DNA from 2 places in the Gordonia sp. NPDC003950 genome. Region 1 is predicted to be linked to the other one. Evidence: riboswitches for the same ligand, from Rfam matches in the RefSeq annotation. Region 1 holds a riboswitch; the other holds the start of a gene.
What was found. A riboswitch is a leader RNA that binds a small molecule or an ion and turns the genes downstream of it on or off. The one in region 1 is predicted to bind thiamine pyrophosphate.

Region 1 (5,227 bases):
CGTGCGGGCGGGACTTGCCCGCCCTACTCCTCCGCAGCCCGCGCGAGCGCCGGCTTGAGCAGGTCGAGGACGTAGACGGTGGCGTTGGGTGAGGGTTCGTTGAGCCCGGTCACCTGCACCGTGTCCATCAACGTGACCGCACCGGCTTTCACCGAGTCGAGATTCTGGTATCCGGGAAGTCCGGGCAGTCGCTTACGCAGGTCGTCGTTCTGGACGCCCATGACGAGGAGGTCGGAGTTGAGCCACGGGATGTTCTCCGCACTGATCTGGAACCGCGGCTCGCCGGTCTTCTGCGACTGCGCGATCAGGCGTGGCGCCATCACCAGTCCGAGCGATGTGAACAGCTGTCCGGCACCGTCATTGGGGTCACCGAGCACGGAGAACTGGTCGGTGCCGTAGAGGTACGGCCGCGGCCGGTTGGTCGACGGCGTACTGCTCGGTTGGATAGTCGTCGGCCGGGTACGCAGACCCGTACGCCTCGTCGTAGGGGGCATCTGCCCCACCCGCCGCCCCGCCGACAGCGTCGTTACCGGCCGATCCCTGTGTCATGTCGTACTCCCGTCATACCCGGAGTCCACCCCCGGAACCCCGCTGAAGGAGAGGCTAACCTGCCTGTTCGCGATTCCCAACCCGCTGTTGCCCAGACCGAACCGCAGGCAATCAGGACGGATCGGCCTCCGGCCGCCAGTAGGCCTGCGCCTTCACGCCCTTCTTGCCGAGGCCGAAGTCCTCGCGCAGCACCCCGGCGACGGCTCGAGTGCTGGTGGAATCCAAGGCGACCCAACCGAATTGGCCGGCGGACGGGGTGGCCGCGGCGCGCACCGCGTCGACGAGGGCGGCACCGTCACGCTCGCGGCGAACCCAGTGCAAGGTGTCCTGCGGCCGCAGCCGGATCGGCAGATCCTTATCGTCGTCGTGCGCGAATTCGAACCAGATCGTGGCCGCCACCTCCGGCGACGACGACGCACTCAGCGCGTCGAGCAACGAATTGATCGCCGGCAGCGAGGCCGGATCACCCGCGATGAGCCACCCGGTGGGAGCCGGCTCCGGGATGGCGAACTTCGATCCCATGAACGTGGCACCGATGGTCGTCCCCGGCTGCGCGGCCTGAGCCCAGCGGGCGGCCGCGCCGTCGTGGATGGCGAATTCGATGAAGAAGGTGTCGGCCTCGGCGTCCGCGTCGGCGAGGGTGTAGCCCCGCTGATGCGCCTTACCGTTCGACTCGAACCACAACCGGACCCACATCGTCGGATGGATCGGGCGGTCGGCGAGCAGGCCGCCCCCGGTGAATCCGACGCGAATGTAGTGGTCGGTGATCACCTCGTTGCTGGTGACGGTGAATTCGTAGTCGTCGGCGCGGAGCAGCTTCAGGATCGCTCCCTGGATACCCCTCGACGGCGCCTTGTGCTGGGTCTCGGCCATGCCGGACGTCCCTTTCCTCGACGGTGGTTTGAGGTCAGGGTAGCCTAAGTCAAAACAGGCGAGCCGCCGCGAGCGGGCCCACCAGGACCTTTTACACCGGCGCCAACGGCACGATTACACCGGCGCCAACGGCACGATTACACCGGCGCCAACGGCACAACACCGGGATGCTGGTCCAGGAAATCCTTGGTGAAGGTACACACCGGCCGCACCCGCGCCCCCTGATCGCGAATGTAGGCCAGCGCACCCCGCGTCAATCGGGTTCCGAGGCCGTGTCCGGTGTACTCGTCGTACAGAACGGTGTGCAGCACCGTCACCGTGCGTTGCCCGTCGACGTCGTCGATCGAGTAACCGAGAACTCCGACGAGGTCACCGGCGACCCACAGTTCGAAGCGCTCCCGCTCGGGGTTGTGCACCACCTGCGAGATCTGCTGAAGAATCGACTGCGCCGTCTGCGGCGGGCGATGCCGGTGTTTGCGTTGCATGTGTCCATATCCCTTATGCCGTGGTCCGGTGAACGACGAACCCCTGCCGACCGGCGCCCCTTCCTGTCGGCGAATCACTCTCTGTGATTCCGGTCACACACTACATTACGGTTCCGTAGGTGGGTGACGTGAACGCAACGGCCTGTGGACGAATCCGTTACGGTTCGGCCACCTCGGCCAGGCGTCTGCGAATCGCTTCCACACCCCTGCCACCCGCACCATCCACTGGCCCATCGGCGCCACACCACCCGACGTCGATCGGTTGAACCCCGACCCGCGTATGCTCATCCGTGTACGACGACGATGCATATCGTCGGTGCACAACTTCACACGCGGGGGCTCCCACGTACCGGGGGCTGAGATGGCGACAGGCGGTCGCCGACCGCCCGAACCTGTCCGGGTAATGCCGGCGTAGGGAGACACAGACCATGGGCACACCTGTATCCGCCGACCGCACACGCACCACCGACACCGTCGACGGCTCGATCCTGACCACCGGCCCGATCCAGGGCAGCACCAAGCACTACCTCGAGGTGGACGGCCTGCGCGTCGGGCAACGCCGCATCCACCTCACCAACGGTGAGCACCTCGACGTCTACGACACCTCGGGCCCCTACACCGACGACGCCGCCGACATCGACGTCGAGAAGGGGCTGCCACCGACCCGCGATTCCTGGACGCGGCCCGCTCCGATCGACGGCGCCTCGACCCAGTTGGCCTGGGCGCGTGCGGGAATCGTCACCGACGAGATGCGGTTCATCGCCGCCCGCGAGGATGTCGATGTCGAACTCGTGCGCCGTGAGGTCGCCGCCGGCCGGGCGGTGATCCCGGTCAACCATCGACACCCCGAGTCGGAGCCGATGATCATCGGCAAGGCCTTCGCGGTGAAAGTCAATGCCAACATCGGCAATTCGGCCGTCACCAGCTCCATCGCCGAGGAGGTGGAGAAGATGGTGTGGGCCACCCGCTGGGGCGCCGACACCATCATGGACCTCTCCACCGGCTCCGACATCCACATGACCCGCGAATGGATTCTGCGCAACTCGCCGGTCCCCGTCGGTACCGTGCCGATCTACCAGGCATTGGAGAAGGTGAAGGGCGATCCGACCAGGCTGACGTGGGAGATCTACCGCGACACCGTGATCGAGCAGGCCGAGCAGGGCGTGGACTACATGACCGTGCACGCCGGGGTGCTGCTGCGGTACGTGCCACTGACCGCCCGCCGCGTCACCGGCATCGTCTCGCGCGGTGGGTCGATCATGGCCGCCTGGTGCCTCGCCCACCACGAAGAATCATTCCTCTACACCCACTTCGACGAACTGTGCGAGATCTTCCGGCGCTACGACATCACCTTCTCCCTCGGCGACGGACTGCGTCCCGGCTCGATCGCCGACGCGAACGATGAGGCTCAGTTCGCCGAACTGCGGACCCTCGGGGAACTCACCACGATCGCGAAATCTCATGGCGTGCAGGTGATGATCGAGGGACCGGGCCACGTGCCGATGCACAAGATCGCCGAGAACGTGCGGCTGGAGGAGGAACTGTGCGAGGAGGCACCGTTCTACACCCTCGGCCCACTCGCCACCGACATCGCACCCGCCTACGACCACATCACCTCGGCGATCGGTGCGGCGATGATCGCCCAGGCCGGCACCGCCATGCTGTGTTATGTCACGCCGAAGGAGCACCTGGGCCTGCCCAACCGTGACGATGTCAAGGTCGGCGTCATCACCTACAAGATCGCCGCACACTCCGCCGATCTGGCCAAGGGCCATCCGCGCGCACAGGAGCGCGACGACGCACTGTCCAAGGCGCGCTTCGAGTTCCGCTGGAACGATCAGTTCAACCTGGCACTCGACCCGGACACCGCACGTGAGTACCACGACGAGACCCTGCCCGCCGAGCCGGCCAAGACCGCCCACTTCTGCTCCATGTGCGGTCCCAAATTCTGCTCGATGCGGATCTCGGCGGACGTGCGCGCCTACGCCGAGGAGAACAATCTGGTGACCGCCGAGGACATCGACCGCAAGATCGCCGCCGAAATGGCCGCCAAGTCAGCGGAATTCGCCGACGCGGGCGGACGTATCTACCTCCCCATCGAGGCGGGCAGCACGCCGTGAGCTCTCACCTCCTGCCCACCGCCCCGCCGGGGGTCACGCCGACGCGGGTGATGACCGTCGCCGGTTCGGATTCCGGTGGCGGCGCTGGTATTCAGGCCGATCTGCGCACCTTCGCACTGTTGGGCCTGCACGGATGCGTTGCCGTCACCGCGGTCACCGTGCAGAACTCGGTGGGCGTCAGCGGGTTCCAGGAGATCGACCCGGGTATCGTTGCCGCCCAGATACACTCGGTGGTCTCCGACATCGGGGTGTCGGCGGTCAAGACCGGCATGCTCGCCTCGGCGCCGATCATCGACGCCGTGGTGGCCGCATGCACCGAACTCGGCATCGGGCGAGACGCGCCCGTCCCGCTGGTGGTCGATCCGGTGAGCGCATCGATGCACGGCGACGCCCTGCTCGCCACCGAGGCCCTGGACACGTTGCGCACCAACCTGTTTCCGCTTGCCACGCTGGTGACACCGAACCTCGACGAGGTGCGATTGCTGACCGGGATCGAGGTCGTCGACGACGCCACCCAGCGTGATGCGGCACGCGCTCTTTACGCACTCGGCCCGCGTTGGGTGTTGGTCAAGGGTGGTCATCTGCGGACCAGCGCGCAGAGCCCCGATCTCCTGTTCGACGGTGAACAGTTCCTCGAGTTCACTCACGAACGCATCGACACCGGCCACGATCACGGCGCCGGCGACACCCTGGCAGCCGCGACGGTATGTGCTCTCGCACATGGCAGGTCGGTGCCGGATGCGGTCGGATTCGCCAAGGACTGGGTGACCCGCGGGCTCGCGGCCGCCTATCCCCTCGGCGCGGGCCACGGGCCGGTCAATCCGCTGTGGCGGGTCGGTGCGGCGCCGGACGGTGCGGCTACCGACGGTGAGACAGCACGTTGACCACGTTGCCGTCGGCGTCACGGAAGAAGAAACGCCGTACGCCCCACTCCTCGTCGGAGAGCGGGTGGACGATCTCCACACCGTCGGCGAGCGCCTGCGCGTAGGCGGCGTCGACGTCGGGTACCTGCAGCGACGCCACCGGATTCACTTGCGCGGTCGCATCAGTGGTCATCAGCGAGAATTGCGGTGCCGCACCACCGACGGCATCCGAATTGCCCAGCGTCGCAATCCATCCGTGATTCATCAGGACGTCGAGTCCCAGCAACGAGGTGTACATCGTCACGGCCTCGTCGAGGTCGTCGACTGTCAGGATCGG
Region 2 (5,227 bases), on a different contig from region 1:
ACGTCCGTATCCAGAAACCCCTGGAACCCCATCATGCACACCCGCAACGGCGCCGACCCTGTGCCACAACTCCCCTGGACGCGACGCTGACCAGGCGATTTGGCATCGCCGTAACGTTCGGATAATGTTCTGTCCCGCATCGCGAGCACAATGGTCCACAAGATCGCTCGCGGGGCATGCGGATGTAGCGCAGCTGGTAGCGCATCACCTTGCCAAGGTGAGGGTCGCGGGTTCGAATCCCGTCATCCGCTCGGTGCGAGCAAGCTCGCCTCTGGTGGTGTGGCCGAGTGGTGAGGCAACGGCCTGCAAAGCCGTGCACACGGGTTCGATTCCCGTCGCCACCTCCAAGGGAGTCAATTTCCACGCCAATTTCATAGCCCGCGCGATTAGCTCAGTGGGAGAGCGCTTCCCTGACACGGAAGAGGTCACAAGTTCAATCCTTGTATCGCGCACCACGAGAACCCGCCGAACCGGCGGGTTTTTTCATTCCGAGGGCCCCACCGCGACGCCGTTGCCTGCGCATTTGGATTATCACCACGGCATCGAATATGGTTGCGCAGCACGTCGTAGCGGTTTCCGCGCGTGCCGTCATGCGGATGTAGCGCAGCTGGTAGCGCATCACCTTGCCAAGGTGAGGGTCGCGGGTTCGAATCCCGTCATCCGCTCGGTCAAAATTTCATATCCCGCGCGATTAGCTCAGTGGGAGAGCGCTTCCCTGACACGGAAGAGGTCACAAGTTCAATCCTTGTATCGCGCACGAGAGAAACCCACTCATCGCAGTGGGTTTCTTGCTGGGTCGGACGTGCCCCATCCGAGCGCGACCGACCCGAGAAGATCCCAGCCCACCCGCTACCCGAGATCAGTGATGACCATGGACCGCGCCGCCTTGCAGTACACCCTTGAATGGGTGACCACCCACGATGTTGCCGTCAGTGGAGCCGAGGTGATCACCGACCTGCTTCCCATCACCCGCCGCGTCGATGACATCCGCGCCCGCGACGAGGAACTCCGTGCCGCTGTTGCACGGATCGAATCCCGTCGCCTCGTCGGGGTCTGATCACCCGCCGACCTCCTCGCCGCACCGCACTGCGTCGGCCCGGCGGTCTCTGTCGACCGCTGCAGAAGGTCGCACGCAGAACGTGACACGAGAAGGTTGCATCCGTCGCGGCAATACGATTCGATGACCTACGACACGGGGTGCCGGCGTCCGGCCGGCTGAGAACACACCCGTCGAACCTGCTCCAGTTAGCACTGGCGAAGGGATGGTCTGAGAATGCCTGTGGCGTTGCCGTTTTCCCAACACGTCGTACTCGTCACCGGTGGAGCCCGCGGGCTCGGTGCCCACATCGTGCGGGCGGTCGCCGCTCAGGGAGCCCGCGTCGTCATCAACTACCGTCGCAGCGCCGATGCCGCGGCCGCACTCGCGGCAACGATCGGCACCAATGCCATCGCACTGCCCGCCGACGTCACTGACCGGGCGGCCGTAGCATCGCTGATCGAGAGCGCGGCAACCCATTTCGGCGATCCGATCACCGCGGTCGTCAACAATGCGCTGCCCGACTACTCGTTCAACGGCGACGCCCGATCCCACGCCGACGATCTGAGCGTCGACGAGCTCGACGTCCAATTCCGTGGTGTCGTCGGTGGCGCTCTCCACACGGTGCAGGCCGCACTCCCCGGGATGCGGGCAGCCGGCGGTGGCCGCATCATCAACATCGGCACCAACCTGGTCCAGAATCCCGTTGTCCCCTACCACGATTACACCACAGCCAAAGCCGCGTTACTGGCGCTCACACGCACCCTGTCGGCCGATCTCGGCCCGGATGGCATCACGGTGAACATGGTCTCGGGCGGGCTGCTGCGCACCACCGACGCCAGTTCCGCCACGCCGCCCGAGGTGTTCGACGCCATCGCGGCCGCGACTCCGCTGCGATCGGTGACCACGCCGGCCGAATTCGCCGACGCCGTCCTGTTCTTCCTCTCGCCGTGGTCGCGCGCGGTCACCGGGCAGAACCTGGTGGTCGACGGCGGACTGGTGAAGGACTGACGACACCGGGACGAGCCATGACATCCTCCGGGACCTGCCCCGGTGACCGCATCCAACCCGGTTACGACGCGCTCGCCGACGTGTACGCGACACGGTTTCCGACGGCATACGCGTCGCCGTTGGAACGGCACGCGATCAGCATGTTCATCGACGAGCTGCCCGAGTCGGGCGCGCACGTCGTCGATGTGGGTTGTGGGACAGGGCATGTCGCAAGCGATCTGAACGATCACGGCGTCGACGTCCTCGGCGTGGATCCTAGTGAGCAGATGCTGGCGCATGCACGCCGGGCATATCCACACCTTCGGTTCGATCTCGGCGACGCGTGGTTGGGCGACGTCGATCTCCACGCCACCGCCGGAATCATCTCCCGCTTCAGCCTGATTCATCTCCCGCCGGGCGATGTTCACGCGGTACTGGACGACTGGCATCGCCGGTTGCCCGCTGGTGCCATCCTCCTCGTCGCAATGCAGAGCAGTGACGAAGCCGGAGTGCACGAGTTCGACCATGCCGTCGCGCCTGCGTGGCGCTGGCATCCGGATGCGTTGACCGACAGCGCCGCTACCGCCGGCTTCACCGAGTCGTGGCGTCTTGTCAGCCGCCCCGACCTCGACAACCGCTTTCCGCACGTCCATCTCCTCCTCCGCCGAAGTCCTGCTCCGCCGAACCCCTCCCGCACCGACCGGTACACCGCGTCCCGAGCACGACGTCGGTAAGGTCACCGCATGAAGATCGAGGAGACGTTCTCCGACATCGCGGTGACCTTCGAGGCCATCGGTGCCGCGGCGATGATTCTCGGATTTGCCACGGCCGCGGTGCTCAGTGCCCGCTCGCTGCTGCGGCATGAAGGCGGCGCTGCCGCATTCTCCGTGCTCCGGACGACCTTGGGCGGTGCGATCCTGCTCGGCCTGGAGATCCTGGTCGCCGCCGACCTCATTCGGACCATCACTTCCAAACCGTCCCTCACCGATGCTGCGATCCTCGGGATGATCGTGCTGATCCGGACCATCTTGTCGATGTCCATCCAGATCGAGATCGAGGGAGTCCTTCCCTGGCGACGTGCGCTGCTCACCTCCGGCGGGCAGGTCGTCGGCGATGCCGTTGCCCGTGACGCACGCGCGGCCCGGGCCCACCGCGACGCCGACGAGTAGTGGTGATCGGCATCGATCGCGGCAATTCGGGACCAACGACGGTGTCCCTGTCGATCACTGGTGTCGTAACGTTGTATGCATGATCAACAATGTGAATGCCCCGGCCTGCGACAACCCCGACTGCACCTGCGGACCCAACTGCACGTGCGGAGAGAACTGCACCTGCGGCAAGAAGTAGCACGCCCATCCCCACTCCCCCTCGCGTGGCACGTCATGCGAGGGGTTATCTGTGCGAAGTGAGGCCCACATCATGACGGCACCCACCATCACGGTCGAGCGGGCTACGGACCCCGCGTCGGCCGTCGCCATTGCCGAGGTCGCCGCGGCCACCTTCCCGCTGGCATGTCCGCCCCACGCGCAACCCGACGACATCGCAGGTTTCATCCGGGCACATCTGTCCCCCGACAACTTCGCCGACTTCGTACGGTCCCCGGAATCCGACGTTTTCCTCGCGCGCACCGACGGCGGCGACCTCCTCGGCTACGCGCTCGTTCATCACCGGGATCCGTCGGATCCCGACGTCGCGGCCGCCGTCACGGCACGGCCCTGCTCGGAGATCTCGAAGATGTACGTGCTCCCCGACCACCACGGTCGCCTTCGCGCCGATCCCCCATCGCACCTGCTGATGCGTGCGGCAGTCGATCGGGCCCGACGCCGCGGCAGCGTGGTGGTCTGGCTCGGCGTCAATCAGGAAAACGTTCGGGCCCAACGTTTCTACGGCAAGTTCGGGTTCGCTCGGGCCGGTGTGAAAACCTTCGACCTGGGTGGCAGCATCGAACATGACTATGTGATGGCGTTGCCACTCGTCTGAGACACCACCGGCGCGGTGGGCGTCGCCATCGGCGGGACCACGTACCGCAATCCGGGGAGTCCACGCCGCGCGATCAGGTACTCGGCGACAACGAGATTCGGAATCCAGCACAGGAACGGCACCGGTGCGTACGCGCTGGCGAAGACGTCGCCGGCGCCCCCGGCCGCCTCGATCACGGCCATCAGCAGACTCTGCCAGAGCCGCAGGGTGACCGCGGCATAGGTCATCGCAAACCCCCGGATCATCCACGCCCGGTGGCGTGCGATGTCCCCGCGGCGGGCCCACAGCGTGCCACGTGCGGTGAACGTCAGCCACAGGAGCGCCAGCGATCCGAATCCGAAGAGCCCGGCAAGACCTGCCGCGCTGAACGCGGACACAACAAGTCCGGACACTCCGGCGGGAATGACCGCAAGAACGTACACCCGCCCGACCACGCGATGCAGCCACGCCCACCTCGACCGCACATACCTCGAGAACTGCAGCGGCCCGATGCCCAGTGCGATACCGGCGCTGAACATGTGGACGTAGAGAACCGTGACCACCCAATGAGGTTGCGTCGCGTAGTGCGCCGCCAGCCCGGTGTCGTTCGCCGCCACCTCGTGCATCCGCGACCCGATGTACGGCGCAGGCGCCATCACGGCGACCGCCACACAGGTCAACACGATCACCACATACCGCCCCCTGACGAATCTCGTAGCGGCCATGAGTGTCCCTCCGGGTCAGGGGAACTCGCCGTGACGAGTTCGCGGTGACATCGAGACTACGAATGTCGGGTCGGGACCGACACCGGGTAAACCCGCACATCCACCCCGGTTTCCGGGTGCCGGGTGGCCGGGGCGTCCCAATCGGTCCGATATTCGACGATGGGCCCGTAGACTTCAGCCATGCCGCCGTCAGACTCCCGTCAATCCGAACTGGCCGAACGTATTTCGTCAGGACTCGTCGCAGTTCTGGGAGAGGTGCACCATACCGGGAACGTCACCGTCACCGACCTGACGCGCCTGCCGGCCGGCGCGTCACGGCAGACGTGGGCCTTCGGCGCCACCATCGACGACGTGCCTTTGAACCTCATCCTCCGTCTCGATCTTCCTGGTGCGCTCGAGGATTCGTCACTCACCCGCGAAGCGACGCTGATGCGCGCCGCTTCGCAGGCCGGGGTGTCGTCGCCCGCAGTGGTCGCCGCGGGTGAGAACCACCCGGACATCGGTGGCGATTTCGTCG

Region 2: it holds a riboswitch for thiamine pyrophosphate, as region 1 does, so the genes downstream of both, ACWETB_RS08215 (3-oxoacyl-ACP reductase) here and thiC (phosphomethylpyrimidine synthase ThiC) in region 1, are expected to answer to the same signal.

The regions. Positions count from the first base shown of each region.
Region 1 is NZ_JBSGIT010000018.1:327-5,553, forward strand. Features, by position in the region: gene ACWETB_RS16120 (hypothetical protein) at 24-494, opposite strand; gene ACWETB_RS16125 (siderophore-interacting protein) at 661-1,422, opposite strand; gene ACWETB_RS16130 (GNAT family N-acetyltransferase) at 1,560-1,907, opposite strand; TPP riboswitch at 2,230-2,342, shown strand; gene thiC (phosphomethylpyrimidine synthase ThiC) at 2,336-4,027, shown strand; gene thiD (bifunctional hydroxymethylpyrimidine kinase/phosphomethylpyrimidine kinase) at 4,078-4,911, shown strand; gene ACWETB_RS16145 (VOC family protein) at 4,886-5,227, opposite strand, start outside.
Region 2 is NZ_JBSGIT010000007.1:140,355-145,581, reverse strand. Features, by position in the region: tRNA gene ACWETB_RS08245 (tRNA-Gly) at 179-251, shown strand; tRNA gene ACWETB_RS08240 (tRNA-Cys) at 274-347, shown strand; tRNA gene ACWETB_RS08235 (tRNA-Val) at 381-455, shown strand; tRNA gene ACWETB_RS08230 (tRNA-Gly) at 593-665, shown strand; tRNA gene ACWETB_RS08225 (tRNA-Val) at 686-757, shown strand; gene ACWETB_RS08220 (hypothetical protein) at 908-1,057, shown strand; TPP riboswitch at 1,184-1,280, shown strand; gene ACWETB_RS08215 (3-oxoacyl-ACP reductase) at 1,274-2,047, shown strand; gene ACWETB_RS08210 (class I SAM-dependent DNA methyltransferase) at 2,065-2,760, shown strand; gene ACWETB_RS08205 (DUF1622 domain-containing protein) at 2,770-3,195, shown strand; gene ACWETB_RS08200 (GNAT family N-acetyltransferase) at 3,446-4,006, shown strand; gene ACWETB_RS08195 (DUF2306 domain-containing protein) at 3,979-4,710, opposite strand; gene ACWETB_RS08190 (phosphotransferase family protein) at 4,891-5,227, shown strand, end outside.